Regions from separate parts of the Lysinibacillus sp. FW12 genome, predicted to be linked through region 2. Evidence: riboswitches for the same ligand, from Rfam matches in the RefSeq annotation. Region 2 holds a riboswitch; each other region holds the start of a gene.

Region 1 (11,166 bases), 2.1 Mb from region 2:
AAATCGAAATGCTCGCGGTAAAAGATTTACTTGGCTATACCGGCTATGTTCGTGGTGGATGTTCCCCAGTAGGAATGAAGAAATTATACCCAACAGTCATTGACGATTCCGCACAAGAGCAAGGTAGTATTATTGTGAGTGCAGGGAAAATAGGCATGCAAATTCATGTTCAGTTAGAGGATTTAATAACTGTTACAAAGGCGCAGCTTGCTCCAATTACAACTACCCATGCGTAAGAAAATGGGTAGTTATTTTTATGTATGATTAATACTGTAGCAAAAGCAAGAACTCTCTATTTTCATAGAAAATATGATACAGTAGTGCAATATCATACATAGAGAGAAGGGTACGAAATGCGGAAAATAATGGGGTGGCGTTGGGCATTCTTTATTGGAGGCTTAATTGTAATGTCACTTGGCATCACAATGTCCATAAAAGGGAAAATTGTTGGTACAAGCCCTTGGGATGTCTTGCATGTTGGATTATTTCAAAACTTTGGGCTAAGTATTGGGACATGGTCAATTTTAACAGGGCTTTTTATAGTTGCTTCAACATCTATTGTGTTGCGCGAATGGCCCAAAATAGGCACTTGGTTAAATATGCTGTTAATTGGCTCATTTATTGATGTATTTAACTGGCTATTGCCGTCAACAGATGTTTACAGTCTTCAGATTACATATTTTATCATTGGTTTATTTGTTTTAAGCTTCGGCTGTGGCATGTATATTGCGCCAAATATGGGGGCAGGTCCACGTGATACCTTAATGATGATCCTTGTTGAAAAGTTTGGTGGATCCATTAAAACAGCTAGAATGGGTATCGAGGTTTTGGTGACAATTGTAGGCTGGCTTCTAGGTGGGCCGGTAGGAGTGGGCACGGTATTAATTGCTTTAACTTCAGGCTATATTGTGCAGTATTCATTACCATATTGTCGTAAGCTTTTAATGAAATGTATTGGGAATATAGAGGGTATGAAGCCATTCTATTAAATTAAGAAGCTACTTTTATCTGTCAGAGAGAAGAGTAGCTTTTCATCTTTTTTAGCGTTCTTTCATATAATGCAGGGCAGAAGCTAAAGGAGGAACGACATTTGAATGGAAATGTAACATATTATTTTGGACACGCATTGACTGGGCAAGGTGTGAAACATTTATATAAAGAGATGATGGAAGAAGCGGAGCTTGTTTATTTTTTGCAAGGCGCGCCAACTTTTAAAGGGTCAGAACTGTTAAAAGAGCTAGGTTATTTTTATGTTAAACAAGGCTTTGCAGTCGAGTGGTTTAAGCACGCTTTATTAGAGGAGGTTGTTGAAGCCGTTTATGTAAAGGGCTGTAATAGACTTTTTGTATGGGCCTCTGAATGGAACATTGAGCCAACGCTGCTCGGTACAAAGCATCGTGTATTATCCTTTTATGATTGTTTAGAGGATGTGCAGCTTGAAAAGGTTGGTGAACAGCTAGCTACGGCAATGGAGGAGCGAGCAACATGGCGTGATAAATGTATTGCAAAGCTAAATCATGCAATCAAGCTTCATGATGATTGGGAGGTTGTCACGCAAAGCTGTATGAATTGGCAGGCATTGAATGAACAAGTGGAAAATTTAAAGACAGAGGTATTCCAATCCATTGTCTTAAATAAAACAGGCATGAGGACACATCGTTTACTTGGAACATTAACTCCTAGAGGTGCCGAAAATACAGTTGAAAGTATTACAAAGGGCATCACGACTAGATTGATGATTAAAGGCAAGCCTGGTACAGGTAAATCTTCATTAATGAAGAGCTTAGCTGATGAAGCGAATGCGAGGGGACTTGATGCACAAATCGTCTGGTGTGGTTTGGATGCAGGATCAGTAGATATGGTCATTATTCCAGAATTGAATTTTTGTATCTTTGATAGTACAGAGCCCCATGTCTTTAATCCAGAGGATGGTCGATTAGGGGATAAAATCTTTGATATTGGGCAACATTGTGCACTTTCTAATGAGGCTGAAACGGCCATTGATTTAGTACGTACCCAATATAAAGAAGCGATACAGGATGCGATGGGGCATTCAAAGCGGTATGCAGAAGCAGAATATACTGTTCGCCGGCTATTTGATAATTGTCTATCAGCATCATTATGGCGTGAAAGAACAGCGCCACTATTCGAAAGATTAACAAAGTAATTTAGCTAATGGCTTGCATGTGCTAAACTAGGAGCTAGAACAGTTTTCCTAGGAAAGGATGATACGCTTGTCAAAAGTATTGAATGCATTTTTAGATGAAAACCTACAAGCCTTACATGAACAAGGCTTATACAATGAAATTGATCCAGTAGAGGGCGCAAATGGCCCAATTATTCAGGTTCGTGGCAAAAATCTTGTTAACTTATCCTCTAACAACTATCTTGGATTAGCAACTAATGAAGAATTAAAGCGTATTGCCAAAGAGACAATTGAACAATACGGTGTTGGAGCAGGTGCTGTTCGTACAATCAACGGGACACTTGATCTACACGTTAAATTAGAAGAAAAGCTTGCTGAATTTAAAGGAACAGAAGCGGCTATTTCCTATCAATCAGGCTTTAATTGTAATATGGCAGCAATTTCAGCTGTCATGGATAAAAATGATGCAATTCTTTCTGATCAATTAAACCATGCATCTATTATCGATGGTTGTCGCTTATCAAAGGCAAAAATCATCGCGTTTAATCACTCTGATATGGATGATTTACGTGCTAAGGCAAAAGCGGCGAAAGAATCAGGATTATACAATAAGATTATGGTCATTACAGATGGTGTCTTCTCAATGGATGGTGATATTGCTAAATTACCTGAAATTGTGGAAATTGCTAAGGAATTTGATTTAATTACGTATGTCGATGATGCCCACGGTTCAGGTGTAACAGGAAAAGGGAAAGGAACTGTGAAGCATTTTGGATTAGAAAAAGAAATCGACTTCCAAATTGGTACACTGTCAAAAGCCATTGGTGTTGTGGGTGGCTATGTTGCGGGTAAGAAAAATTTAATTGATTGGTTAAAAGTACGCTCACGTCCATTTTTATTTTCTACAGCATTACCGCCAGGCGATGTAGCAGCGATTACAGCAGCTGTACAAATGCTAATTGATTCCACTGAGCTTCACGATAAGCTTTGGGATAATGGTAACTATTTAAAGGCCGGTTTAGAGAAGCTTGGCTTTAATATTGGTGAGTCTGAAACACCAATTACACCTTGTATCATTGGGGATGAAAAGCTGACTCAGGAGTTTTCAAAACGTTTATTCGAAGAGGGCGTTTATGCAAAATCAATTGTCTTCCCAACTGTTCCTAAAGGTACAGGACGTGTTCGTAATATGCCAACAGCTGCACATACAAAAGAAATGCTTGATGATGCGATTGCAATATATGAAAAAGTTGGTCGTGAGTTAGGCGTTATTCAATAAGAAAAAGGCTTCCTCAGAGATGGGGAAGCCTTTTTTTATCAGTTTAACTGGACAGATGGTAAAAATGAGAAATCACTTTATTTCGAGCCAATAATTTTTGCTGCTCTTAACTGTTGCATGTCTTCATCGGTAATATTCAAAGCTCGTAATATTTCTTCATTATGTTGTCCTAAAGTAGGAGCTGCACTTGTTAGCTGACCAGGTGTTTGTGAGAACTTAGCTGGGAAGCCTAATGTACGCATTGGTCCTGCAGTTGGATGGTCATAGGACAAGACCATGCCTCGCTCTAAAATATGTGGATCATTCAATGTTTGATCATAGGAGTAGATAGGACTTGAAGGTACACCATGTTTATCTAAAAGTGCTAGCCAGTAAGTCGCTTTATGCTTCACTAATTCGCTCTCAATTTCTTTCTCTAGTACTTTCACATGTTGAGCACGAGAATAGTTAGTGGCAAAGAGAGGATTGTTTAACCAATCAGGTCGGTTGACAACCTTAGTCGCAAAAATCTCCCACAGTTTTTGATTACCTGCACCTACTAAAATATAGTCATCCTGTGTTTTGAAGCCTTGATAAGGAGCCGAAACACGATGAGCAGTGCCTGTCCGTTCGGGTAACACGCCTTGTCCAAAGTAAGCAGCCGCCTCCCAAACAGTCCATGCAAGTCCGGACTCTACTAAAGAGACATCTATATATTGCCCCTCACCACTGCGCAGCTTATAAATATAAGCCATCAAAATCGATTGTAATGCTGTTTGAGCAGCAGCAATATCATTGACGGCAAAGCCTACTTTTACAGGTCGGCCTTCCGCTTCGCCAGTCATATGCATTAAGCCACTTAATCCTTGGGCCATAATGTCATAGCCACCTTTTTGGCTATAAGGACCTGTTTGACCATAACCTGAAATGGAGCAATAAATAAGGCCAGGGTTGATGTTCTTTAAAGTGTCATAATCAATGCCAAGCTTTTTCGTGACACCAGGTCGATAGTTTTCTACAAGGACATCTACAGATTGAATAAGCTCTTTGAATAATGCTAGTCCCTCAGCCGTTTTTAAATTGATACAAACGCCTTTTTTATTGCGATTGACCATCATATACATATGGCTTTCTTCACTAATAAAAGGACCCATTGTACGTGTATCGTCGCCATTAGGATATTTTTCGATTTTGATTACTTCCGCGCCCATATCTGCTAGGACCATTGTGCAATAAGGACCAGCTAATATTTGGGATAAATCAACAACTCTTATTCCCTTTAATGCCTGTTTCATTTATCTTCAGTCCCATCATTTTTGACTAATGTGATGTTACGTAACCCCTTGACTGAGGTCACACCAGCTAACGCGATGGAAACCTTTAGCTCATCATAAAGATTGGTCATCACTTTCTCGACACCTTGTTGTCCATTAAGAGCTAGTCCATAAACAAATGGACGTCCAATCGCAACAGCATCTGCACCTAAAGCAAGTGCTTTTAGTGCGTCCATACCACGGTACACACCGCTATCTAAAATAATCGGAATTTGTCCATTTACTGTCTCTACAATAGCAGGAAGGGCATCCAGAGAACCGATCACACCATCTAGTTGACGACCACCATGGTTGGAAACAATGATGCCATCGATGCCATTGTCGATTGCTAACCTTGCATCTTCAGCATGTAAAATTCCTTTCAATAATATTGGAAGATTAGTGCGTCGCTTTAACTCTCGAACATGTTCCCAATTGAGTGTGGGGTGGAAGACATTTTTCAGAACCCCCTGTACATAGGACTCAAATGAATCATCAGGCAATGAGGCAGTAAAAACAGGATCATTCATATAATTTCCTTTTGCATAGCCTAGCTTTAGTGGTGAAAATTGGTTGCGCACATCTTCTTCTCGCCAGCCAAGCATTACCGTATCAATCGTTAAAACGATTGCTTCAAATCCAGCTGCCTCTGCTCGTGCAGCCATACTATACGCAATTGCCTCATTTGTAGACCAATACAATTGGAACCATTTTGTTGCTGTTGGAGCAGCTTCGGCAACTTCTTCAAGCGCATAAGTGGAAACTGTACTTTGAATATATGGAATATTTAAATGTTGGGCAGCACGGACAACGGCAAGCTCTCCCTCATCGTGAACCATACCATTCATGCCAACTGGAGCAAAAAGCAATGGAGTTGGGTAGGTTTTACCAAACAAATGAATCGACGTATCAACATTAGAGACATCATTTAAAAAGCGGGGTACAATGGAGTATTTTTTAAACGCTGCACGATTGTTGTGTAAAGTTTGTTCACCCCCAGCACCTGAACGTATATAGCCGAAGGGTCCAGCTGCTATTTTTTCTGCAACAGCCTTTTCTAGGTCAGCAAAGCAAATGGGAAAGGGGGCTTGTGCAGTAATATTCTTTAACAGTAGATCGCCATCAGTCGTGTTTGTCATCGTAACTACCTCACTTATTTATTGAAAATAGGCTTTCTTTTGTGTAAAAAGGCTTGAATGCCTTCGTTATAATCGTCTGAACTAAATGAATCAAGAACGGTTTGGGCCAGTTCTTCGTTCTCTTCGTTTTCACCATCTACAATCGCCTGAATGATTTTTTTAATGCCTGCATTTGCAACGGATGATTTACTTAATAGATGCTCTGCAAAATGCAATGTGGCATTTTCAATATCCTCTGGCTCATGTAAGGCTGTGATTAAACCAATGCTTTTTCCTTCTTCCGCTGTAAAAATGTTGGCTGTATATAAAATTTCCTTTGCCTTGGCGACACCCACAATATTGATTAAGCGTTTAGTGCTTTCAAGATTATAGACAATACCAATATTGGCTGCCGTAATACCAAGCTTACTATTCGGTGTGGCCAATCTAAAATCACATGCGTTTGCTAACTCTAAGCCACCGCCAATCGCTAAGCCCTGAATCATTGCAATGGTAGGGTGCGGAAATTTATAAAGCGCATCAATGGCTTTTAAAGCTATATCGTTATAGGCTTTGGCATTGTCAGCAGCATAACGAATATCTAAAAACTCACTAATATCTGCACCTGATGAAAAGGCAACTTCATTGATACCGCGAACAATTAATAGCTTAATAGAAGGATCTGTACGTAACTGCTCAAGCTGGTCTACTATGGCTTGAAACATCGCCCTCGATAAAGAATTACGTTTATCAGGGCGATTTAACACTAACGTTGCGATATAGCCGTTTTTTTCTACGTAAATTTCAGTTGTCATCGTCATTCTCCTAGTCTTTCTTTAATTTCGCAGCAAAGCGGTTGCCGATGGATTGTATGCTTTGAACAAGGATGATTAAGATAAAGACAGTGGCATACATAACATCAACCTCATAGCGTAAATGACCATAACGGTAGGCAAGGTCACCTAATCCCCCTGCCCCCACCATTCCAGCCATTGCCGTAGCGCCAATTAAGCCAATTGTGGCAATCGTTAAGCCTAAAATAATCGATGGGCGTGCTTCACGTAATAGGACATGCCAAATAATATGGCGACGTTTTATGCCCATTGCTGTATAAGCTTCTACCACACCTGAATCCACCTCTAAAAGAGCAGATTCCATTAAGCGTGCAATATAAGGAGCTGTATAAACAACTAGTGGGACTATAACACCTTTAACACCAATCGTTGTACCAACAATTAATTTGGTAAATGGTAAGATGAAGAATAATAAAATGATAAATGGAACAGAACGAATAATATTGATGATGAGATTAAAAAGCTGATAGATAATTTTATTTTCAAAGGATTGACCTGGTCGTGTTAAAACGATTAATAGCCCTAAGGGAATACCAATTAGAATGGAGAAGAGTAGCGAGATTCCGACCATTTGGAATGTTTCGATAATTGATTTTCCAATGACATCTGACCAATCTGAAAAGAAGCTTTGAATACTACTCATTGAATTCGCCTCCTAATTCTTCTACCGCAACACCATTTTCTGTAAAATAGGTTAGGGCCTTTTGGACGATATGGGTTTCTCCATGTAAATGCACCACGATGTTCCCAACAATGCCGTTTTTTAATTCAATAATATTAGCTGTTAAAATATTCGGTTGCACATCGTACACCTTCGTGACTTCTGCTAGTAATGGCTTACCCGTACTTTCACCAAGGAATGTTAAACGAATGACACTTCCTGAAACGTTTAACTGCTCAATGAGTGAAGGGGATAAATTACGCTGAGAAATTGTATTTAAAAACTTTCTAGTAGTAAGGTGCTTCGGTTTTGCAAAAAGCTCAATAGCAGTACCAAACTCCACGACCTTACCTGATTCGAGAACAGATACCTCATCACATATTTTCTGAATGACATTCATTTCATGTGTGATGAGTAGGATCGTAATGCCTAACTCGCGGTTAATTTTTAACAACAATTCAAGGATGGCCTCGGTCGTTTCAGGATCGAGTGCACTTGTTGCCTCGTCACTAAGTAAAATCTCTGGCTCTTGTGCTAAGGCACGTGCAATAGCAACTCGTTGCTTTTGCCCACCAGAAAGTTGATTAGGATAGCTATCCAGTTTCTCTGTTAATCCTACAATTTCGGCGTATTTTGCTACACGGTTTTTTACTTCCTTGTCGTTATAGCCTAGTAGTTTTAAAGGCACGGCAATATTGTTGTAAACTGTTGCAGTTTTTAATAGATTAAAATGTTGGAAAATCATTCCTATTTTTTGTCGTGTTTGACGTAATTCATTTAGCGAAAGGGCTGTAATGTCCACATTGTCTATCAGTACTTTTCCCGAAGTAGGACGTTCCAGTAAATTGACACATCGAATAAGTGTACTTTTACCAGCACCACTATAGCCGATAACCCCATGAATTTGTCCCTTTTTCACATGAAGATTGATTCCATCCACAGCTTTAATGATCCCTTTTTTCGTCTTAAATTCTTTCGATATATTTTGTAATTGAATCATACGATATTGCTCCTTTCTCGTCCTTCTAAAAGTGAGAATCTGCTCGTTTTCTCATGAGGAATACGGCAGATTCTTCTGCTAATAGAAGCATATTACCAGCTAGGAATCACAGAACCTTTGAATTCTTCTTCAATGAATTGACGTACTTCCTCAGATTGGTAAGCCTCAACAAACTTTTTAATGGTTGGGTCGTTTTCATTTTCAGCACGTACTACAATGTAATTCACGTATGGTGAGTCAGTAGATTCTAATAGAATAGAGTCTTCTTTAGGATTAATGCCGGCTTCTAGTGCGAAGTTTGTATTAATGGCTGCTACATCTACTTCACTAAGCTGTTTAGGAATTTGAGCCGCCTCTAGTTCAATGAACTGTAAATTCTTTTTATTTTCTTCAACGTCACGGATAGAGGCTGTTAAGTCTGCACCATCCTTTAGCTTAATATAGCCAGCTTCTTGTAAAACAAAGAGGGCACGGGCCCCATTTGTTGGGTCGTTCGGTAAGCCAAATGTGGCACCATCAGGAATATCATCAAATGATTTATATTTTTCAGAGTAAATACCCATTGGATTTAAAATAGTTTTGCCTACTGGTACTAAATCTGTATCGTGATCTTTATTAAATGTGTCCAAGAAAGGCTCATGTTGGTAGCTGTTTGCATCGAGATCGCCTTCAGCTAACGATGTATTTGGTAAAACATAATCAGAAAACGACTTTAGCTCAACTTCTAAGCCTTTTTCTTTTGCTACTTTAGCTGCTACTTCTGCAATTTGCTCGTGTGGACCAGAAGTGACACCAACGACGATTTTATTTTCATCGATTGCCTCAGCTTGACCTTTACTATCTTCTTTAGAGCCACAGCCTGCTAGAGCTGCTACTAATGTAAGACTTGCTAAACCTACTAAAAATTTATTTTTCTTTTTCATGAAAATGACCTCCAAAATGTTTTTATCGGTTTTTTGAAAATAAAAAAACTCTCTTACAAACTAAGAGAGGCTCATGAAAAAGACGTCCTCTCTTATCTATCAAACGAAATTCGTTTGCAGGATTTAGCACCTTCCTTTTAAAAAGGAGGTTGCCGAGCTTCATAGGGCCAGTCCCTCAGCTACTCTTGATAAGAGATTTATAATATTTTTTTGTAATTCCGATAGAACTAATATAATTTATGGGGTATAGTAAGTCAATAAATATTTTTAAAATTTTTTATATTATTATAATTTTTTGTTATGAAAGAGGGAGAACAATGTCTGTAAGAGTAAATTATGGAATTGGTTCATTTGGCAAGGTTATTAGTGCTCGTATTCTAATGGGGACAGACATCATGGAAGGAATTGAGGCGCTCTGTGAGGAGAATCAAATAGAGTCTGCTACAATTGTAAGTTGTATTGGGAGCTTCCAAAAAAGTAGCTTTGTTTATTTAGTACCTGATGAAACATCGCACATTAAAGTCCGTTTTAGTGAAGTCATTGAAAAAGAGGGACCACTCGAATTTATTCAAGGATCTGGTGTTGTCTGTAAACGAGATGGAGGATATGAAACACATTTCCATGGTTCGATGAGTGATCAATGGGGTGTAGTATCAGGTGGACACTTTCTGAAAGGTAGAAATCCCGTTATTACAGCGGACATTGTACTGGCTGAGATTCAAGGCGTTCAGCATATTCGTAGATTGGATGAAGAAACAGGCCATATACAATTTTATCCGCTAGAGCAAGGTTTAGAGCTACCAAGAAAAATCGAAAAATAGCATGCCCTGTAGAGAATGTATGCTACAGGACATAGTAGTATTAAGCGGTAAATAATTGTAATTGTTCAATTCTGTGAATGGCTTCACGTAAGCGTTCCTCGCTGACAAGTAAGCCAACACGTATATACCCTTCGCCATATTGACCGAAGCCATTGCCTGCGGCTACTGCAATATCAGCTTTTTCTAGCAATAAATCAGCAAATTGTTCACTAGTGTAGCCTACAGGTACAGGAAGCCAAGCAAAAAAGGAGCCCTTCGGAGCCGTAACTTGCCAGCCAATTCTTTGAGCTTCTTCAATTAATACATTTCGACGACGTTCATAAGTAGCCCTTAGTTCATCTGCACATTCTTGAGAAGCTGTTAGTGCCACTGCTGCTGCTTGCTGAATTGCAGGGAATTGACTACAAAACAAATGATCTTGAACGAGATTAATAGCCGCAATAATATCGGCGTTACCAACGGCGAAGCCTATACGCCAGCCAGCCATATTAAAGGTTTTCGATAGTGTATACATTTCAATACCAATGTCTTTTGCACCCTCTGCCTGTAGGAAGCTAATAGGTTTATTGCCATCAAATCCTATTGCCCCATAAGCAAAATCATGTGATACGATAATATTATGTTCCTTGGCAAAGCGAACAGTCTCTTCGAAAAATGCCAGTGTTGCTGTACCACCTGTAGGGTTATTCGGGTAATTTAAATAAAGTAGCTTGGCTTTTTCTTTCACTTCATTAGGTAATGCATGATAATCAGGTAAGAAATTATTTTCAGCAAAAAGTGGCATAACCTCAAAATTTACATCACCTAATACTACACCTGATAAGTAGTCTGGATAGCCTGGGTCCGGTAATAGCATGGTATCACCAGGGTTTAATACGGCTAGAGGTAGCTCAACAAGACCTATTTTTGTTCCGCCAAGAATTGCTACCTCCGTGTCGGGATTTATATCAACATTATATTCCCGTTTGTAAAAATTGGCAGCTGCCTGGCGTAATTCGGCGATACCACGAAACGGCGAATATTTGTGATTTTGAGGATTGTCTGCTGCTTCCTGTAATGCTTGAATGATGTG
Region 2 (11,166 bases):
AAATATTGCACAGCCATCCTTAAGTTTGACTATAAAACGTCTGGAGGATGAACTAGGCACAAAATTATTTCATAGAAAAGGAAGAAATATTGAATTAAGTGCTGCAGGACAGATTATGCTCAAGCATGTTAATAAGGTATTTATCGAACTAGAAAATGCAAAAATGGATATTCAATCACTTGATGAAATCAATGCTCGTACAGTTAAAATAGCCATATCAAATACCCGATTTCTCGTTGGACTAATTAGTCAATATATTAATGATTTTCCTCATGCCAAAATTCAACAGGGAATTGAGACAAGGGATGATATACGTATAAATTTAAAGAGAGGGGATATTGATCTGGGCATAGCAGGCCCTCCAATCATTGATGAAGAAATTGAAACCTGTGTGCTTGTGGCAGAGGATGTAGTACTTGTGTTGCCTTCTAATCACCCATTGGCTGGTCAGTCAGAGGTTGCTCTAGCTAAGTTTGCAAATGAATCCTTTATTTCCTTAGCCAACAATGCAGAATATAGTCGTTTTACAACGTCACTTTGTGAAAGAGCGGGATTTATGCCTATCAAAAACTATGAAGTAGATTCAACCCTTCTGGCAGAAATTATCCAGCTGGAACAGGGTGTAGCCTTGTTGCCCATATCGGTTTGTAGAAAGTTTAATTTACATTTTGTAAAAATAGCTAATATGAATCCAACGTATACAGTAGGTCTGTCCTGGGTAAAAAATTCCATTTCGTCAGCTGCCGTTCAACAGTTACGGGACTTTATTATTACTTACTTTAACGAAAATAATGAGCACTACAAAATTTAATACCTTTGAAACGGGTTCCTGAAATGCTCGAAAAAACATAAAAATTCCCTAAAATTTTGTTGGAAAATATTTTAACTTGTTCATTGCCTCAACTTAGCGTAGTATTATAACGAATCAAAACTAAGTAAGTTAGTAAGATTCACTTTCACAATAAAACCAGGCGTTCTTCTTAGAAGAGCACCTGGTTTTTTGTTAGTTGCACAATAAGCGACTTGGGATTATATTCTATTATTTAGCAGGCAAATACCCGCGGAGTAAGGTGAAATACCCGCGGAGCAAGGTGAAATACTCGCGAAGCAAGGGTAAATACCCGCGGAGCAAGGCTGAATACCCGCGGAGTAAGGTGAAATACTCGCGAAGCAAGGCGAAATACCCGCGGAGTAAGGTGAAATACCCGCGAAGCAAGGCGAAATACCCGCGGAGCAAGGCTGAATACCCGAGGAGTAAGGTGAAATAACCGCGAAGCAGGATGAATACCCGAGGAGCAAGATGGAATATCCGCTATCGGCGTTATTCAGTAATACACAAAATCAGCTACAATAAGCAGATTTCTTCTAAGATTAATCGGAAAATCTATGTACGTATAGAAGTTAAAGAAAAAACTTGTTGCAAATATTAATTTTTTATTTTAATCTTTTAATATTGTGTCAAAAAAATAATATTTTTTCTTCTTATCAAGAGAGATGGAGGGACTGGCCCGATGAAATCTCGGCAGCGGAACTTAGTCATTAAGTTACTGTGCCAAATCCAGCAAGAAATGACTTGATAGATAAGAGGTGTATTTTCAATATAAGGCCTCTTCTTGTTCATTCAAGATGAGGCCTTTTTTTATGGAAAAAGGCTGATTTTAATTTTTTTGGAGGTAAAACAGTGAAGAAAGAGAATCCATGGGCGCTGATCCCATTTGTTGTTTTTATGATATTATTTATTGGTTCTGGGGTTATTACAGGTGATTTTTATGCCTTTCCTGTCATTGTTGCTATCACCATTGCAGGTGCTGTGGCTCTAGCCATGAATCGAAAAGAATCGTTTACGAAAAAAGTTGATATTTTTTGTCAAGGTGCAGGGAATTTAAATGTCATGATGATGGTTATTATTTTTCTCTTGGCTGGGGCCTTTTCAGAGGTTGCAAAAGGTATGGGGGCAGTAGATTCCACTGTTAACTTTGCTTTATCGGTCGTTCCGCAAAACTTACTGGTTGTGGGCTTGTTCATCATTGCCTGTTTTATTTCCCTCTCAATGGGTACATCCGTGGGAACGATTGTTGCATTAGCTCCAATAGGCGTTGGAATAAGTGATCTTACAGACCTTTCTATTGCTTTAGTGATGGCGGCTGTTGTTGGTGGCTCAATGTTTGGTGATAATTTATCCTTTATTTCAGATACAACCATTACTGCCGTACGTTCACAAGGCGCACAAATGAAGGATAAGTTTAAGGTTAATTTTTGGATTGTATTGCCAGCAGCGATTGTAACGAGCATTATTTTAGCAATCATTTCAATGGGTGAAACAGCACAAGTGGCGCATGTAAGCTATAGTTGGGTTAAAATTGTACCATATGTTTTAGTGATCATTTTAGCGTTATCTGGGATGAATGTTTTCCTTGTGCTGGCACTAGGGATTGTCCTTGCTGGTGCTGTTGGCTTAGTAGATGGTAGCTATCACTTGATGAGCCTTCTGCAAACGATTGGAGAAGGCATGTCCGGTATGTATGAAATCGCCTTTCTTGCCATATTAATAGCTGGAATGGTAGAGGTTATTAAGTTTAACGGAGGCATTGACTTTTTGCTGCACCTTGCGACAAGTAGAATTAAATCGAAAAAGGGTGCTGAATTCGGCATTGCTAGCCTTGTGGGTTTAACGAATTTATCTACTGCTAATAATACAATTGCGATATTAATTGCTGGGCCACTTGCCAAAAATATTGCTGAACAATATGACATTGAGCCAAGAAAATCCGCAAGTATTTTAGATATTTTCTCCTGTACAGTCCAAGGGCTTCTGCCGTATGGGGCTCAATTCCTTGCTGCCGCAAGCGTGGCCAAAATATCACCAGTAAGTATGCTGCAATACTCGATCTATCCCATTCTTATTGGTATTTGCGGAATGATAGCTATTTCTATCGGATACCCTTCAAAAAAGAAAGCCTAAAGCTCAAATAAGACCAGCAAAGCAAAATTTTAGCTTAGCTGGTCTTTTTCATCTCTTAAAGTAATGGTTTAGATTTAGAAGGATTACTTTCTTGCCTGTATTAGTGTAAACCAGTTGTTTCCGTTTAATGTTCCAGAAACGTTGTATACTGGCTGATAGAAACCTTTTGTGTCATACATATACGTTAGCTCGATTAATTCAATTTCAAGCTGATCGTCTTTTTTTAGAACCAGCTCTTCTTCTGTAACGAGTGCATTATACTTTATTTGAGGAAATTCTCCATTCTTTATTTGCTCATATACTTCAGCAGGGGACAAGATATCTACTTCCCGTGTAAATTGATTTCTTTGAACATTATAGGCTAATGAATATGCACGTCCATCTTGTGTAAGATCAAGAACTACATCCCCATACCAATAGTCGACATTTAAATCGGGACGATCTGGAAGATTCCATTCAAATTCCCCGTTTTCCAGTACAGAAAACTCTGCTTCTTGAGGGAGGATAGAAAGTTCGTCCATCAATGCCTTCGCCTTATCAATCAAGTTTTCCTGACCAGTCGATGTCGCTTGCTGCGAATAATTATTCGCTGTTAACGACCAATTCCCCATTGAACTTATAAATAATGTATATTGCATACCTGCTTTGTCTTGCAATAAAATTTCTCGGTCGTCTTTATAATTCTTTGCACTCAACTCCGATAACCCTAATTTATCTTGCAACAATGTTTCAACTTCTTCATTATGAATAATTTTTTTATAAACGGGCGCAACAGTAGGGTTTGAGTCTAATTGCAATGAAGTAGATACATGAACACCTGACATATTGGATTTTGTATAAGCGTTTATTGGCAGATGTCCAAATTCTTGTTGAGCATATACCAATGACATCCCAATAAAAATCAATCCCATGATAAGAGGGATAGCCAAAGTTCCAACAAGACTTTTTATTTTTACTTTTTTGTGATGAACAATAGAAGCCCCTAGTCTGTATAATTGGTATCCGATAACCCCACCAAGTGAGTTGTTGAATAAGTCATCAAGCTCGAAAATCCCTGCTCCTGTAAGTGTTTGGTATGTTTCAATTGAAAGTGTAGCACATACGACTACAAGGAAAAGCATCTTAAAAGCTTTAAATTTAGAGAAAAGTAAGGGTAAGAAAATCCCAAGCGGCACAAACATTAATATATTAAAAATACAATTTTGAAGATCACGTAACGAGTATTTTTTCCAGGCATCGATATAACCACTGAATGGTTGAAGATTCATCTCTAGGAAATGAGAAGAACCACGTCCAATAATCGTTAGCTCACATACAAATACGATATACCCAATGAAGAGTGCGCCAAGCATCATTTTAGTAATACTTAGTTTTTTTCGTTCGGATGGTTGTTTTTTATAATAAACGAAATAATAGAGGGCAATAAGCAAAAACTCAATGCCAATAATAATGATGACGGGCAACATTAAAATTCGAATATTAATAATAATTTCTGTTACTCCCAAGATAAAACGCTCCCAACTAATTGATTCTGTTCATGGTCCACACACATAAAACATGTGTTGACTGTCGACCTTCATTATTGTAAATGGCAATTATTAATAATTATTGAGAATATTTATGAAGATTTCTTAAGATTTTTTCATCATATATGGGGAGAGGGGAGAGGGGAGAGGGGAGAGGGGTAATCGAACACCTATTTTATAGAAACGTCAAATGAGTGTTTTTATTTTAATAGTGACATTTATATTAATAAAGGTTTAATGAAATCATAGTATTCAAATAATATTTTCCTAGGCCATTATGTATATTTATCAATGATTTATAAGGCTTCAGTTGTAGTGTCTTGTCAGTCCATATAATCAAAAAGAGTATAAACAATTGTCAGAAAATATCAATATACCCTATAATAAAATAAAAACTGAGATAAGAGGTGAACTTATGGGGAAACCAGTAGATTACAATCTATTTCCGGGTTATCAAAAAACACATAATTCCAGACTTGATGAACTAAAAGAAGAATTTATCGAGGAACAAGAAAAAGCAAAAATAGATGGACATATATTAGAGTTTGAAAAAACTTCATCTGAAGAATTGTCTCAATAAGCATCTTTAAAAGAGATGCTTTTTTCTTTGCTTCAACAGGTGAAGAAATAATTTAGGGTCACCGGGCTTTAAAGTGACCCTAAGTAACAAATGGGGAGGCTGTGACGGTCAACTAGCGTCACAACCAAATAAGTGCGTGCGATACACTCCCTATTAATTTGTGTAAAAAAAGGCTACTTATACAAAAAAATGTCCCTTTTATGTTGTGAATTTTTAGTCAATCACTTTAATTAGACAAGATCAAAGGTTTTAACCAAATTGGTTTCCAAGACCAAATTTAAAAAAATTTACGTTTGGACTAGACAAATATAATTTTTTGTTATATAGTTAAGTTAATAAAATCGTGCGTAAACAAACAATGAATTCACATATTACAAAGAGTATTCGTTTTTTGATTAATACTTTTTGTAGTATGTGTTTTTTTTTAAAGTATTATGATTTTATTTAATAAGTTTAAAATGGAGGTCATTGATTATGACACAAGGTACAGTAAAATGGTTTAATGCAGAAAAAGGTTTTGGCTTCATCGAAGTAGAAGGCGGACAAGACGTATTCGCTCACTTCTCAGCAATCCAAGGTGAAGGTTTCAAATCACTTGAAGAAGGCCAAAAAGTTGAATTCACAGTAGAAGAAGGCCAACGCGGACCTCAAGCTGCTAACATCGTAAAACTTTAATTCTTAAATGAATGAAGAAAGAAAACCACTTGTTATAGAGTGGTTTTCTTTTTTATTTCAGAGAAATTTGTTCAGAAATTGTTTAGTAAGATGTGTTAAATTTTAAATGTCATCGTAATTCAAGCCCGTTGCCTTAATTGGCAATGGGTTTTCTTATTTTATTTATATATATAGCTTTCATTTTTTAGCATAATTACATGAAGAACAGATAAACTAAAAAGAAAATTGAGCAAAGGGGGATCGTTTGGATGGACGAGGCAGCTTGGCAAATAATTGCTAAACTAAAACAGGAAACTTACGAAGTAGATGATGTTAAATTTAAAATGACTTCTACTGAAGAAGGAGATGTGACGGTTATTTACTTTTCTTCTTTAGTGGAAAAGATGACCATTCAAACGATGGTTTATATCCCTTTAGCCAATAATATTAAACAAATACATCAAATTTCTGAATATGTGGATTCAAAGAAAATTAGTGAAGCTGTCAAAAAATTAAATGCGGGGCAAACGCTTTTATATTTTCATGAAACGAACGGATTGGTAAGTGTTGATACTTATAGTGCACCGACCAGGGCAATTGCCAACACAGAAACAGAATCAACTGTTATTGGCCCACAGGATGCCTTTACTGAATCGTTAGAAACGAATATTTCTTTACTGCGTAGGCGCATTCAAAGCCCTATGCTAAAAAATGAAAACCGTATCATTGGTTCCGAGGCAAATATAAAAATTTCTATTATGTATATGGAAAACATAGTCAATGAGAAAAATTTAGAGAATTTAAGAAATCGAATCGATCAAATTGATTATCCTTTAATTACTGATGTCTCAGTCTTGAAACAACTAATTGAAGACAATCCTTTTTCACCATTTCCACAATATTACATGACCGTAAGACCCGATAGTGTTTGTCGCTATTTAATTGACGGCAGAATTATTGTTTTTCTAGACAATAGCCAAACTGCGATTGTTTGTCCAACATCATTTTTTGAGATGTTTGTGTCGGTTGAGGATTATTATAACCGATGGACGACGGCTTCATTATTAAGAATGTTACGCTTTTTTGGCTTTTTCCTTACAATCATGATTACGCCGATGTATATATCAGCCTTAACTTTTCATCCGGAAATTTTACCATATGAATTATTGTTAAATCTTCAGGAATCGAGGAGTAAAGTTCCATTTCCGCCTCTTATAGAAGTGTTGTTTATTGAACTGATCGTTGAAGTTTTACGAGAAGCGGGTTCTCGAATGCCGACAAAGGTAGGGCAAACAATCGGTATCGTTGGCGGTATAGTTATTGGAACAGCTGCAGTGCAAGCTGGTCTTTTAAGTAATATTCTTATTGTATTAGTAGCTACATCAGCGTTACTATCCTTTCTTCCCCCTATATTTTTAATGAGTAATGCAAGTCGATTTGTACGATATATTTTTATCTTATCTGCCGGACTGTTTGGCTTGTTTGGACAAATGCTCGCCCTTGCATGGCTAATCCATCATTTACTAAGCTTAAAATCTTTAGGCACTAATTTCATGACACCTGCTATACCACGTAAACCAACTGATTTATTCGATAGTATTATTCGAGCTCCAATAGACTATATAAGGGACAAGAAAGGTATTTCAGGAACAAAGAAAAATTGAGCAAAACAAAGACCAGGCTCTCTAAAAAAGGAGCTACTGGTCTTTTTTGAATTAATAGGCATATGGATTTTCTCTGTGAAGTTGCCAATACAGTTGAACAAGTTGTGTTTCATACTTAAAATGTTGTTCGTAAAAATACATATGTTTCTCTGGATCAATATGTTCATAGTATTTCGCTAACGTACCATATAAACTTACTTTTTGAAGCAATTGTGCTAACCGTGGATCCATTTCATTCCGCCCTTCTTTGTGCTCTAGACTTAACATATGTAAACCCATGAAGTATTTCTGGGCCTGTTAGAAAAAAGAAAGGGAACGGTACTCGATTTAAATTTGAAAGGTTGTAATATGACAACGTTAGGTTCTAGGAATTTTAGATAACTTTATTACATTAAAAATAAAGCCTATCAGTCCGCAAATAAAGAAAACATAGGCTACGAGAATGGACATAGCTTCTAAGTTGTTTGTAAAGATTCGATATCCTCCTAAAGTAAGTAAAGCCAAACTAGTAACCGAGCCAAGCAATGATTTATTCTTGCCAGACAAAAAAACACCCCCAAAATAATGATATATAATATGTTAACATGGATTATTATTTAAGTTAACATATAGGTTTTTTTATGAAACTTAATCAGGTGTATCGAAGCCCTTACTCAAATGGTTTAACTAATTTGTTTCCGCCTTTTTTAAAAATATCTGATAGGCTTCATATTGTTCCTTCAGTTGTAAATGGGCTTCCTCACGTTTTTCTGAGGTTCTCGCTTCTATGTAGGCATTCAAGCATTGAAGATATTCGTTCTTTATATTGAAATCCTCCAAAATATTGTTCTTTAATAGAGGGCTCCATCTGTAGAACGCCACCAGTATGATTAGCAACATCCGCAAATGCATCATATAGTAGCTCAAATAGTTGTGCTCGTTGTTCTCGAGTATACTGTTCACCTGTTTCCCTGAAATAATAAAATACGTTCAATTGGCTTTTGTATGATATATAGTTGTCCATAAAGTAGTGATCGATAACTTTTTATTAGCTGATGTTGGTGGTAAAGCATAATCCCAATCACCATCACTACTACCAAAAATCCTCCTATATATAATATGGCACTCCTATAATTTATTTGCATCCTTAAAAGGTAAATATACTTTGGCAGGGAGGCAGTACTATAATTGAAGGATAACGATCCAAATATCAGTCATATTGCCTTCCATAAAGAATTCATTTTTTCAGTAATTTATTCGTGAAGTATAGGTAAATATTAGGGATTAGATGTAACTGATTTTTAGACAAATAAAACTAAGATCTTAAGGGTCACTCAGATAAAAGTAACCCTTAGCACCAAAATAGGAGTGTTAGGCTAAAAGCTAAACTATATTTACCTTTCTAATGGAGTTCTGGTTGTGATTGTACCAGTATGAATTGGGGTTAGGGTTAACGAATCTTAAGTTACTTTATACTGACCGGTGTCTCTTAGGTGACAGTTTTAAGGTAAAGATTGATCTATCCATGAGGATTAAAGTGTTTTAATTATGTTCATGAATTGCCATTATTATCTGAAAATAAATTTAGAAGATTGTTCTATTTGTTAAAGCAATATCATCTGCAACTTTATAGAAATATCTATTTTTTATTGGGAGAATAACTTCTTCTTCAGGAAGAACCTCTAAAGGTGATTCATTGGAATCTATGTCAATAGCGTTTATACGGTGCCGAAATACTCGATTATTTTCACTGTGGCAAATAAATTTTTGTTGGTCCAATTTTTTCATCTTTCCTCACCTCCCTTTTTAATATGTTGTGGACCCCGTAAATTATAGGTATCTGTTACAAGGAAAAAATCCCCAAGAGAATACATCTTATCCTATATAAATATTTTATGAATAAAGATTGGAAGGCGATTGGTAATATGTCTATAAAGAAAATGATTTCAACCTTTTATGAATGTGATTTTTTGTATAGCTTAAATAATTGAAAGTATAATATGAAATTTGAAGAAATATAAGGAGATAGATTTTTTTCTTGTTACTGAACAATACAGAAAGGGGATAAGTCGGAGGTAAATGAATGAATAGGAAAGCCCTATAGCAAGCTATAGGGCTTTTATGATTTTAACTGTTAAAATCTGATGGGAAATTAAAGAATTTCTGTTAATTCTGAGTGCACAAGTCTTTGAGCAGTAATGATAACCCCTGAAGCAGTTCGTCCGTAAACACTATATAATCCTCCTGTTTGGTTAGGAGCAATTTCAACTTCATATTGAGCCGAATTTCCTAAACCTGGTGTTACAAAAGCAGAAGCGTTTGCACCCACGCTAAATGGAGTTGTTGATATAAGGTGTCTTGTACCGTTTAGTCTAAAAACTCGAACTACGCCAGTAAGTTGACCTCCAGTAAGATTGAGAATTTTGACACGAACGCTAGTTGCATTAGCTGGTTGATTTCCTGTATTTTCTATTGGTCCAGTTGTTAATGGCATGTAATTTTCACCCCCTCCAATGTAAAGATCTATAATCTGCAGATTACCTTTTCATAATATGTAATAGGTTGTTACTTTCCTTGGTCGTATTAATCATATTTCTCAAAAAATAAAAAAATTGTAGAGATGAATTAGTAGATATTTTTTCAATAGAAAACTTATAAACAAAGGTGTTCTTATATACCAAGGCTTATTACATAGTAGAAATATCTATATCTTTATAAGAACTTAAATTGGACGTTATCAATTTAAATACTCAAAAAAAGGAATAAGACATAAACATCTATTTCCTGCTCTATAGCTTGTCATTTAGTTTTTATTCATGTTTGAGCTCAAGTGATACTGTTCGTATCGTTTAATTATCGCGTATAAGTAAGTGAATCAAATTTATGGCACAGAAAAATGCACAAAAAAGCCGCAGCGTCAGCAAACGCCACAGCTTTCTGAAGAATTTATGAAACAATATGTAGATAACTGCTATGAATTGAAATTGGGTTTTCATAGCAGCCATATCATTCATTGTTTTTATACTAAATAAATATTTAACAGATGAAAGATCAATAGAGAACTATTAAGGGCCACCTTGTAGTGACCCCTAAGTAACAATTCGGGAGGTACCAAGTTAAACTAAATTAGCTTAACACTACTATTTATATGATTCGGTGACTTGGGTTTTATAGTTTATTGCCTTTAGTAAAGAAAAAACTATAAAAACAAAATCGTTCCAATTAAAAGGCTGGTATTTGTGAAAGATGTCCTGATGCTTTTTAGTTAGTGCATGCCACATTTCCCTATAGTTCCGGTTATAAAGTGTTTTATTCAGGGAAGAAAGGACAACTTTTGCAGGGAATTATTCCAATTTGATGATTTTTTGCTATTATTAGAGTTGGAGGTGGTTATTAAAATGTATAGTAATACAGCAAATATGCTTAAACAGACTACAAATCTTATCAATGCGTTGATTAAATTAAAACAAAATCTAACTTTTGTGAAATCACATGTTAATAGCGATAAAACGCTGGCCATCTATTTCTTAAGTAATGCATATAGTGACTTTAATTTATTTAAAACTATTTATTTATCCGTAACACCTGGTGACCAAAAAATTGATGAATTTTTACAGGAACATGAAAAATTCTTTCTGGAAGTAAATAAATACTTAGAGCTTTTTAATGATGATAATGTTATGGAAGATAAACTTCATAAGGAAGTCATGTTTTCAATCAACGAAACAGAAAGGTATTTGTTAAATTTATTAGATATGTATAGATAAATCAAAATGCCCAGGTGCTGATTTTAATTAGCCT
Region 3 (11,166 bases), 1.5 Mb from region 2:
TCTGGGCTCAGGGTTAATTGGTGATAGAGTGCCCCCTCTTTTAGCAAGTCGTTTAGATGAGGCGGTGAAGCAATATAAAAAGTATGGGGAAAGGCCTTTTATCATTGTGTCAGGTGGGCAAGGGAATGATGAAAGGATATCGGAAGCATTTGCTATGAAACAATACTTAATTAATATTCACCAAATTCCCCCTGACAAGATTCTAAAAGAGGATCAATCCTCTAATACAGAACAAAATATGTCCTTTTCGAAAAAGGTAATGGACCATCATGCACAAGGTGAAAAATATCGCTCTATTTTTGTTACGAATAATTTTCATGTGTTTCGTGCAAGTATTTATGCGAAAAAGGCAAAATTAGATGCGGAAGGAATTGGTTCTAAGACAGCCTTTTACTATGTTCCAAACGCATTCACAAGAGAATTTATTGGCTTATTAGAAATGTATAAATGGGCACACATTACAGTCTTTTTAATCATCACCCTATTCGTAGGCTTGCTATTGAGAGCGTATGTGTAACCAAAATTCAACTGTCTTCCATATAATAGTGGTAAGGCAGTTTTTTAGCTTGATTCAGCAATTTTTATTCTGATTGTGAAGCGGTAGTTGTGAAGGTGAGCTTTTCGAGCAAGTTCGAAAAAATTTGGACGTAATTGATAGAGCGTGCAAGGGAGGAAAATAATGTACGAGCAAATGTTAGTTAAGCGAAACAAAGAACGAATTGATTCTCTACAAAATCTGATACAAACAGAAAATTCATGGTTTGCTCAAAATATAAAATTACTTACATTCGCTGAAGTTAACCTAGCAGCCTTGCAAAAAATATTGTATCAAATAGTGAGGAGGCTATTAAAAGAACAGCAGCAACGCCATTTACAAATTGTCCAATCAGAACAATACCAATCAGTGCAGGAGAATGTATTAACATTGTTAGCGGAGTATGACGATGTGTTGCGTGAGGCCATACCACAGTCAATCTATATACTTGTTTGGCAAATTTCCTCGCTAGAAAAGCTAGCAAATCGTATAGAAGTAGTGGATGATGTGCTTGATATTATAGAATGGTACTTCCACCACCAAAATAATGAACAAGTTGCTATTTCAGAGGAAGAGGATTTGGATCATGAGGTCATGATTGATCTATATAAAGAGGCGGTTGAAGAACAGGACGCGGATGCACAGTATCAACTAGGTGAATATTACAATGCTAGGGAAGGTAATCATTTTCAGATCGAAAAATCATTGAAATGGTTTGAGTTAGCTGCGACTCAAGGGAATGCCGATGCACAATATATGTTAGGTAATTTTTACTTTGAAGGAATTGGAGTAGAAGAAAGTCATTCGATGGCCTTTTTATACTATGAAAAGGCGTCAATGCAGGGACATGCGGATGCTGCCAATAATTTAGCGGATATGTACTTTAATGGTGAAGGAGTAACGAAAGATTATACATTAGCAAAAAAATGGTTTGACTATGCTGCTAAAAAGAATGTACCAGAGGCCATGTTTACGCTAGGGATTATATATGAGCAGGGGTTAGGCGTGACTGTAGATATGGAGGCAGCATTCAATGCCTATAAACAATCTGCAGAGGCCGGTTATGTAGAAGCACAATATCTTCTTGGTGGAATTTATTTAGAGGGACGCCTAGGCCAAACGAAGGAGGTAAACCGCGCACTATTTTGGTATGAACGAGCTGCAGAACAATATCATGTAGATGCTTTTTATGATTTGGGGTATATATGGAGTAATGGGCTTGCAGGTATACGAAATATTGAAAAAGGCATTCATTGGTTTAAACAGGCTGCCCTTCAAGGGGATGCAGAGGCCAAGTTACAGCTAGGGCATATGTACAATAAAGGTGAAGGGATAGCTAGAAATCTGAAAGAGGCCATCAAGTGGTATGGACTTGCAGCAGATGCAGGCATTAAAGAAGCTTCGGAAATATTACAGGAACTTAAAAGTTTGTAAATTTTGTGTTAAAAAATATAGTGTCTTTGAATTATTTATACATCTGATTAACATGAAACTTTTGGTATATGAATAAACCTTTTAGTAAGTATATAGTTTTAGTTGTTATAAGGGTAAAAATTATTAATATAGTGAAATTTATAGGGTGCCAGAAGAAATTTTAAAAAAATAAGCATAATAATCAAGAAATCGGGTAAAAAAAGCTACCAATTAATAGTGTGGTAGCTTTTTAATTGTTTTTTAAAGTGAATTTACTGTAGGGACTTTTTATACATTTTATGTAAAATATTGGGTGGTTAAAAATTGACAGCAAATTATAAAATGATTAAGGTATATGAGTGATTTTGAAAAGGTACATATGCAAAAATCTACTGTTTGTCATTCATAGTGTTTGAAAGGGAAGTTTTTTTCAATAAACTTGGAAAAATGTATATGGTTATGCCAAGACGTTATGGATAGGTATTTTTTCATTAATCTATCAATATGTTAAAAGGTATTTGATGTTTCTCGGCCTGCTGAAAGTAAACAGAATGAAAGAGGGAAGTTGTGTGATTTTTCAAAAACAGAGAAAGACGAAGGTATTGGATCTACAGCAATACACAGTGAAAATGGATTTGTCTAATCGCCAATCAATGGCGAAGCAAATTGAAATGCTGAACTTAACGGAGCAAGACTTACAATATTTAAAGGCTTTCCAGCCATATGTTATGGACAATGTAGATCACATCGTAAACCGCTTTTATAACATGATAGGAACAGAGCATCATTTGGTAGATATTATTAGTCAACATAGTTCTGTAGAAAAGCTTAAAGTAACGTTACGGAAGCATATTATCGAAATGTTTAATGGAATAATTGATGAGGAGTTCTATCTAAGGCGTGTAAAAATTGCGAAGGTACATGTCCACATTGGACTAAGAACACAATGGTATATTTGCGCATTCCAAGATTTATCTATTTCATTTATTGATTTAGTTGAAAAAAATATAGAGTATCCTTATGATCAGTTCAATACAATAAGAGCTATATCGAAAATTTGTAACTTTGAGCAACAGCTCGTCTTAGAAGCTTTTGAAAATACTGTTGAAGAAATGAAAGAAAGCATGGAGCATGAGAGAGTCGCAATTGAACAACAAATTGTACGTTCTTCTGAAGAGCTTGCCACAATCTCTCAGGAAACCAATCATTCTTTTTGCTGTCTCAGCAAGCAGTCTGATGAGATTAAAAAATTGGCCAAAAAATCGCTTGATGTATCGACTTTAGCTGAAAATGAAGCACTTGCAGGACGGGAACGTTTAAAAAATCAATCACAAAATATGCATAATATTATTCATTCACTTTATGATATTGAAGAAAATATAGAACAATTATCAGGTATGTCTAGAGAAATGGAGACAATCATGAGTGTTGTTACTACTATTGCGAATCAAACTAATCTGTTAGCTTTGAATGCAGCTATTGAAGCGGCTCGAGCTGGAGAGGCGGGAAAAGGATTTAGTGTAGTAGCAGACGAAGTTCGAAAGTTATCTATTCAAACAAAAGAATCGGTAACAGCGGTTGCTTTGTTATTGAAAAAAACAAGCGAACGGACTGAGAAACTAGAGTATTCTTTGACGAATATTCAAGGAGAAGTAGCGTCTGGTGAGGAAAATATGTTGCAAACAGAAGGCCAGTTTACGAGTATACTAGATGCCATGACTGAAGCAAAAGAACAAAATGATTGCATGGCAACAAAAATACAAGCAATCGTAGGTATATTAGGTGAGTTAGGGACATCATTTACAGAAGTAACGAATTCGGCAGAAAAATTAGCGACCTTTGCGCAAAATTTAAAAGTATAGACGGTTAGTATTTACTACAATGTATTAGGCGTAATTAACACTATAGTACCTATTAATATATATGTTGGCTAGAGCTATCTCCTAAAGGGATAGCTCTATTTTTGCTAAATTTGTAAAGGGTTGAATGCAATTTTCAATGAAAATAGGTTTATACTGTAGAAAGAACTAATAATAGGGGCGGTTTATATGAAAACAGTTGTTGTATTAGGTGGCGGAATTACAGGATTATGCACAATGCATTACTTACAACGTCAAGTGAAGGAGAATAATCTAGATGTTCGTCTAGTACTTGTAGAGAAAAATACATATCTAGGTGGTAAGTTACATTCGGCATATGAAGAAGGATTTATTATGGAAACAGGTGCTGATTCTATTGTCGCTCGCCATAAAGGTGTTATGGAGCTAGTGCAGGAGCTTGATTTTGAAGATAATCTAGTTTATAACGAAACCGGCATTTCTTATATTTACACAAATAATGAACTACATGCTATTCCAGCTGATTCTACATTTGGTATTCCAATGAGCTTGGCATCCTTAGAGGAAAGCACATTAATATCAGAGCAAGGAAAGCAGGAAGCATTAAAGGATTTGACATTACCAAACAAAGGCTTTACAAAGGAAAGTTCAATTGGCGAGTTCTTAACCTACTATTTAGGAGAGGAACTAGTAAAAAACCAAATTGCACCAGTTCTAGCAGGTGTGTATTCAGGTGATTTACATCAGCTTTCAATTGCTTCTACTTTACCGTATTTAATTGATTATAAGAATGATTATGGAAGTATCATTAAAGGTTTTGATGCGAACCGTGAGCAATTTGTTAAAGCTGCCAATAAAAAATTTATATCATTTAAAAATGGTTTAACTTCTTTAATCGATCGACTTGAGCAAACATTAACCAATGTTGAAATTATCAAGGGTGTCGCTACTTTACATGTTCAAAAACAGGAAGACCGCTATACAATTTCATTAGCAAATGGTGAAAATATCGGAGCAGATTATGTTGTGCTTGCACTACCGAATGAAGCTGTTCAAAGCCTCATGAAGGATGAATCATTAAACCGTTATTTTAATCAATTTACTACTGCGTCAGCCATTACCATATACTTAGGCTTCGATGTACCAGACGCGAAATTGCCAGCAGATGGAACGGGCTATATTGTCTCTCATAATTCTAACGTTACTTGTAATGCAGCAACTTGGACAAGTCGTAAATGGAAGCATACATCGAGAGACAATAAATTACTTGTACGACTCTTCTATAAGAGTATTAACCCAGCGTATGAACAACTACGTACCATGACTGATGAAGAATTGGTAACCGTTGCTTTAGAGGATGTTCGAAAGAGCTTGGGAATAGAAGAGGATCCAACCGTAGTAAATGTAACAAAATGGATTGATCAAATGCCTAAATACGACTTAGCTCACAGAGAAGCGTTACAAGGGTTGCTTCAGGAACTGAACAAAAACTATCCAAATTTAGCTATAGCAGGCTGTTCATATTTTGGTGTAGGTATCGGAGCTTGCATTCAAAATGGGAAAAAAATTGGTGAGGAGCTTGCAGAGGAACTATCCAGTTTCTAAGATTTTAAGTTAAAAATTACTTTGTTACGTGAAATACTCTTGACTCATTCGTCAGTAAACGATATGATTCTTTTAATTATTTAAAAAATTCATACTTAATTCTTATCAAGAGAAGCAGAGGGACTGGCCCATTGAAGCTTCAGCAACCAACTTATTGTCAGGTGCTAAATCCAGAAGACCGTTGAGTCGAAGATGAGAAGGAACAACAATGCTGAATCGTTAAAGCCTTCTTTTTTATGAAAGAAGGCTTTTTATTATACAGAGACATAGGAAGAGAGGCTAGTTTTATGGGATTGCTTGAGAAGTTAAACACGCATGTATTGACGGCGGATGGTGCAATAGGCACAGTTCTTTATGGCTATGGATTGGAATATTGCCATGAGGAAATGAATGTGCAGAGACCAGAGTTAATTGAAAAGATTCATAGAGAATATATTGCGGCTGGTGCTGACATCATTCAAACGAATACGTACGGTGCAAATGCCATCAAATTAGCTCGCTATGGATTAGAATCACGCGTTCAACAATTTAATGAAGCAGCTATTACAATTGCTAAGCGAGCAGCTGCAGATGGAGGTCAATTTGTTTTAGGGACAATAGGAGGTATTCGTGGTATCCGAAAAAGTGATGCAACACTAGAGGAAATATTAGCGACTGTAGAGGAACAAGCAAGTGTTTTACTTGCAGGAAATCCAGATGGCCTCTTACTTGAAACCTATTATGATTTTGAAGAATTAACTGCAACATTAAAAATGTTACGTGCAAAAACAATGTTACCAATTATTGCACAAGTATCTATGCATGAGCCTGGTGTTTTACAAAATGGAATGTCTTTAAATAATGCTTTGCATGAGCTAGAAACACTTGGTGCAGATATCGTTGGTGTCAATTGCCGGCTAGGCCCACATCATACAATACAAGCATTTGAAGGCGTAGAACTTCCTGAAAAGGCATTTATGTCAGCTTATCCGAACGCTTCACTTCTTGACTTAGAAGATGGGCGTGTCGTTTATGAATCGGAGGCTGATTATTTTGGTCGAGCAGCAGTAGAACTACGTGATCAAGGGGTACGCTTGATTGGGGGCTGCTGTGGTACGACACCAAAGCATATAGCGGCAGCAAAAAAATATTTAGAGGAGTTATCACCCGTTCATGAAAAGCATGCGAAACCTGAAAAGATTGAGATCGTTCGAGAAGCAGAGCCTCCTAAGTATGAGCCTCTTCATGAAAAAGTAAAACGTGAACGATCTGTCATTGTAGAACTGGATACACCTAGACATTTAGAAATTGATGGATTCCTTGTAGGAGCAAAACAATTGTATGATGCTGGCGCAGATGTAGTCATGATGGCAGACAATTCTCTAGCCTCTCCTCGTATTAGCAATATTGCAATGGGAGCATTGTTGAAGAATACACATGGCGTACGTCCTCTAACACATATTACATGTCGAGATCGTAATTTAATCGGTCTGCAATCACATTTAATGGGATTAAATGCTTTAGGAATTCATGATGTCTTAGCTGTTACGGGTGATCCAACAAAAGTTGGGGACTTCCCAGGTGCGACAAGCGTTTATGATGTATCCTCGATGGAGCTAATCCAATTAATTAAGCAGTTAAATGAAGGGGTCTCTTTCTCTGGTAAACCCCTTCGAAAAAAAGCAAATTTTTCAGTGGCTGCTGCATTTAATCCAAACGTTCGTGTGTTAGACCGTGCTGTGGCACGTTTAGAAAAGAAAATCGAACATGGTGCAGATTATTTTATTTCACAGCCCGTGTATACGAAGGAAAAAATTGTGGAAATTTACGAGGCAACAAAGCATCTACAAGCACCGATATATATTGGGATTATGCCCGTTACGAGTTATAAAAGTGCAGAGTTTTTACACCACGAGGTGCCTGGCATCAAATTATCAGAAGATGCCTTAGCAAGAATGAAGGCTTGTGGTGAAGATAAAGAACGTGCAACAGCTGAGGGTATTGCCATTGCAAGGGAATTAGTAGAGGTGGCTGCGCAATATTTTAATGGTATTTACCTTATTACACCTTTTTTACGCTATGATGTGACACTAGAGTTGATGAAATATATTGAGCAATTGGATGAACAAAAAAAAGGAGTAAGTATACATGGCTAAGCACTTGATTGAAGAGCAATTAGAGAAACGTATTTTAATTCTTGATGGCGCAATGGGAACAATGCTACAAAATGAAAACTTATCGGCAGATGATTTTGGTGGAGAGGAGCTCGATGGGTGTAATGAAAATCTTGTGCTTACTAGACCTGATGTTATAGAGAAAATTCATCTTAAATATTTAGAGGCTGGCGCAGATATCATTTGTACGAATACATTTGGTGGAACTCCTCTTGTGTTAAATGAATACGATCTGGGTGCAAAAGCGGAAGAGATTAATAAACGTGCAGTTGAAATTGCTCGCCAAGCGGTGGATAAATTTACAACATCGGATTGGCCGCGATTTGTAGCTGGAGCTATGGGACCAACAACAAAAACATTATCCGTAACTGGCGGTATTACATTTGATGAGCTCGAGGAAAATTTCTTTATCCAAGCGAAGGCCTTAATTGAGGCAGGAGCAGATGTGCTGTTATTGGAAACAAGTCAGGATATGCTGAATGTTAAAGCCGGCACATTAGGGGTAACACGTGCTTTCGCGGCAACTGGCAAGGAACTTCCCGTTATGATTTCAGGAACAATTGAACCGATGGGTACGACACTCGCAGGACAAACGATTGATGCCTTTTATATATCTATTGAGCATATTAAACCATTATCAGTTGGCTTAAACTGTGCGACAGGACCAGAGTTTATGACGGATCATATTCGTTCATTAGCAGAGCTTTCAACAGGCTATATAAGTTGTTATCCCAATGCTGGCTTACCTGATGAAGAAGGCTGTTACCATGAATCGCCAGAATCTTTATCGCAAAAATTAAAAGGCTTTGCAGAAAAGGGTTGGCTTAATATTGTAGGTGGTTGCTGTGGAACAACTCCAGCACATATTGCAGCTATTCGTGAAGTTTTAAAAGGTGAAAAACCACGACAATTACCAGAAAAAACGCATGGTCATGCGGTATCTGGTATCGAACCATTATTGTATGACGATTCCATGCGTCCATTATTTATTGGAGAAAGAACGAATGTTATCGGCTCCCGAAAATTTAAAAATTTAATCATTGATGGAAAGTTTGAGGAAGCAGCAGAGATTGCACGTGCGCAAGTTAAAAATGGTGCCCATGTTATTGATATTTGTTTAGCAAACCCAGATCGTGATGAATTAGAAGATATGCGTGGCTTTATGCAGGAGGTTGTGAAAAAAGTGAAGGTTCCTCTTGTGATTGACTCAACAGATGAAAAAGTCATCGAGGAGGCGCTAAAATTTTCGCAAGGGAAAGCCATCATTAACTCTATTAATCTGGAAGATGGCGAGGAGCGATTTGATGCCGTATTACCACTTGTGAAAAAATACGGTGCGTCATTAGTTGTTGGTACAATTGATGAAAAAGGTATGGCGGTTGATCGTCATCGTAAGCTTGAAATTGCTGAACGTTCCTATCAACTTTTAACTGAAAAATGGGGTATTGCACCAGAAGATATTATTTTTGACCCATTGATGTTCCCAGTAGGAACTGGAGATGAGCAGTATATTGGATCTGCTCTCGAAACCATTGAAGGGATTCGACTAATCAAAGAAAAAATGCCGCAAACATTAACAGTTCTAGGTGTAAGTAATATCTCGTTTGGCTTACCGCCAGTGGGCCGAGAAGTACTGAATGCTGTGTATCTCTATCATTGTACAATTGCTGGTTTGGATTACGCTATTGTTAATACAGAGAAGCTAGAGCGATATGCTTCCATTCCTGAAGAGGAAATAAAGCTAGCTAATGACTTGCTGTTTAATACAAATGATGAAACCTTAGCCGTATTCACAGACTTCTATCGTGACAAAAAGAAGGAAAAAACGGAAGCCGATATACCAAAAACGGTTGAGGGTCGTTTAGCTTACTATATTCTAGAGGGTACGAAGGAAGGACTAATAGAGGATTTAGATGCAGCCCGTGAAATCTTTGAGACACCTCTTGATATCATTAATGGTCCTTTAATGGAAGGTATGGCTGAGGTAGGTCGATTATTTAATGATAATCAACTCATTGTAGCAGAGGTTTTACAATCAGCGGGTGTGATGAAGGCTGCCGTTGCCCATTTAGAGCAATTCATGGAGAAGAATGAAGAGAGTGCTGGGAAAGGGAAAATGGTACTTGCTACCGTCAAAGGAGATGTTCACGATATTGGGAAGAACCTTGTGGATATTATATTAAGTAATAATGGCTATAAGGTTGTAGATCTAGGCATTAAAGTAACCCCTGCCCAATTAATTGAAGCAATTCGCAAGGAAAAACCAGACTTTATCGGATTATCGGGTTTGTTAGTAAAATCAGCGCAACAGATGGTCATTACTGCTCAAGATTTCAAAGAGGCAGGTATTGATGTACCTATTTTAGTGGGTGGAGCGGCACTTTCTCGACGCTTTACTGAAACAAAAATAGCAGATGAATATGATGGTCCTGTAATTTATTCAAAAGATGCAATGCAAGGCCTAGAGCAGGCCAATCTTTTAATGGGAGAGGGGACGCGTGCCAATTTCTTAGCTGAAATCGCAGAATCTCGCCAAAAACGTTTAGAGGCAGATGAAAAACGAGCTGCTCGACCTGTAAAAGAGGTAACGATAAAACCTGCACGAACAGTCAAAGAAGCAGCTGTATATTTACCAGCAGATTTACGTCGCCATGTAAAAAAAGAATATGCTGTATCACATTTATATCCATATGTTAATATGCGGACATTGCTAGGACATCATTTAGGCTTGAAAGGGCAAGTTCATCAACTGCTTGAAGCGGGAGATTCTAGAGCTACAGAGCTAAAAGAATTAGTAGATGATTATTTGAAAAGTGATTTATTAAAGCCTTCAGGTTTGTATCAATTTTTCCCTGCCCAAGCGGATGGGGATGATGTCGTTGTTTATGATCCTGCTGATAGTAAAACAGAAATTGAACGTTTTACTTTCCCGCGCCAGCAGGTAGAACCATTTTTATGTCTTGCTGACTTCTTAAAAACAGTAGAAAGCGGTGAAATGGACTATATTGCACTCATGGTAGTAACTGCAGGAAAAGGAGTGATGGCTACAGCACGCCAGTTAAAAGAGGACGGTAAATTCCTCGAAAGCCATGCACTACAATCGACTGCACTAGAATTAGCAGAGGGCTTTGCTGAACGTATGCATCAAGAAATTCGTGACCAATGGGGCTTCCCTGACGCGACAGATTTCACGATGAGAGATCGGTTTGCAGCAAAATATCAAGGGCAACGTTTTTCATTCGGTTACCCTGCTTGCCCTAACTTGGAAGATCAAGAGAAGCTGTTTGGCTTATTAAAGCCTGAAGATATTGGTGTTCATTTAACTGAAGGCTTTATGATGGAGCCGGAAGCATCTGTATCTGCGATTGTTTTTGCTCATCCTGATGCTCGCTATTTTAATGTTTAAGGGTGTAATATAATAACATTCTGCTGATGATTATTTTTAAACATTGAATGTGTGACCAATTTCGTTAAGGAAGTGAGCAACATGATTCGATTCATGGAAGAACAAGATATACCTGAAGTTTTGGACATCTATAATGATATTATTTTAACAAGCAAGGCAGTCTATCGATATGAAATACAATCTTTGGATGAAAAAATACAGTGGTTTAAGGAGCAG

The links. A riboswitch is a leader RNA that binds a small molecule or an ion and turns the genes downstream of it on or off. The one in region 2 is predicted to bind S-adenosylmethionine.
Region 1: another riboswitch for S-adenosylmethionine. It lies ahead of SJW71_RS21810 (MetQ/NlpA family ABC transporter substrate-binding protein); the one in region 2 lies ahead of SJW71_RS10950 (Na+/H+ antiporter NhaC family protein).
Region 3: another riboswitch for S-adenosylmethionine. It lies ahead of SJW71_RS03435 (bifunctional homocysteine S-methyltransferase/methylenetetrahydrofolate reductase); the one in region 2 lies ahead of SJW71_RS10950 (Na+/H+ antiporter NhaC family protein).

The regions. Positions count from the first base shown of each region.
Region 1 is NZ_CP139094.1:4,256,615-4,267,780, reverse strand. It holds gene ybaK (Cys-tRNA(Pro) deacylase) at 1-236, shown strand, start outside; gene SJW71_RS21850 (YczE/YyaS/YitT family protein) at 354-989, shown strand; gene SJW71_RS21845 (nucleotide kinase) at 1,091-2,167, shown strand; gene SJW71_RS21840 (glycine C-acetyltransferase) at 2,226-3,425, shown strand; gene SJW71_RS21835 (CaiB/BaiF CoA transferase family protein) at 3,503-4,699, opposite strand; gene SJW71_RS21830 (alpha-hydroxy acid oxidase) at 4,696-5,856, opposite strand; gene SJW71_RS21825 (enoyl-CoA hydratase/isomerase family protein) at 5,871-6,650, opposite strand; gene SJW71_RS21820 (methionine ABC transporter permease) at 6,661-7,332, opposite strand; gene SJW71_RS21815 (methionine ABC transporter ATP-binding protein) at 7,325-8,350, opposite strand; gene SJW71_RS21810 (MetQ/NlpA family ABC transporter substrate-binding protein) at 8,443-9,273, opposite strand; SAM riboswitch class I at 9,363-9,468, opposite strand; gene SJW71_RS21805 (PPC domain-containing DNA-binding protein) at 9,591-10,094, shown strand; gene SJW71_RS21800 (pyridoxal phosphate-dependent aminotransferase) at 10,135-11,166, opposite strand, start outside.
Region 2 is NZ_CP139094.1:2,153,334-2,164,499, forward strand. It holds gene SJW71_RS10945 (LysR family transcriptional regulator) at 1-811, shown strand, start outside; SAM riboswitch class I at 1,480-1,587, shown strand; gene SJW71_RS10950 (Na+/H+ antiporter NhaC family protein) at 1,727-2,962, shown strand; gene SJW71_RS10955 (VanZ family protein) at 3,046-4,467, opposite strand; gene SJW71_RS10960 (hypothetical protein) at 4,904-5,068, shown strand; gene SJW71_RS10965 (cold-shock protein) at 5,543-5,743, shown strand; gene SJW71_RS10970 (spore germination protein) at 5,992-7,386, shown strand; gene SJW71_RS10975 (hypothetical protein) at 7,438-7,617, opposite strand; gene SJW71_RS10980 (hypothetical protein) at 8,126-8,389, opposite strand; gene SJW71_RS10985 (hypothetical protein) at 8,950-9,153, opposite strand; gene SJW71_RS10990 (ATPase) at 9,518-9,859, opposite strand; gene SJW71_RS10995 (hypothetical protein) at 10,764-11,132, shown strand.
Region 3 is NZ_CP139094.1:654,776-665,941, forward strand. It holds gene SJW71_RS03415 (YdcF family protein) at 1-517, shown strand, start outside; gene SJW71_RS03420 (SEL1-like repeat protein) at 680-1,969, shown strand; gene SJW71_RS03425 (protoglobin domain-containing protein) at 2,518-3,810, shown strand; gene SJW71_RS03430 (protoporphyrinogen oxidase) at 3,997-5,391, shown strand; SAM riboswitch class I at 5,491-5,590, shown strand; gene SJW71_RS03435 (bifunctional homocysteine S-methyltransferase/methylenetetrahydrofolate reductase) at 5,679-7,526, shown strand; gene metH (methionine synthase) at 7,519-10,950, shown strand; gene SJW71_RS03445 (GNAT family N-acetyltransferase) at 11,032-11,166, shown strand, end outside.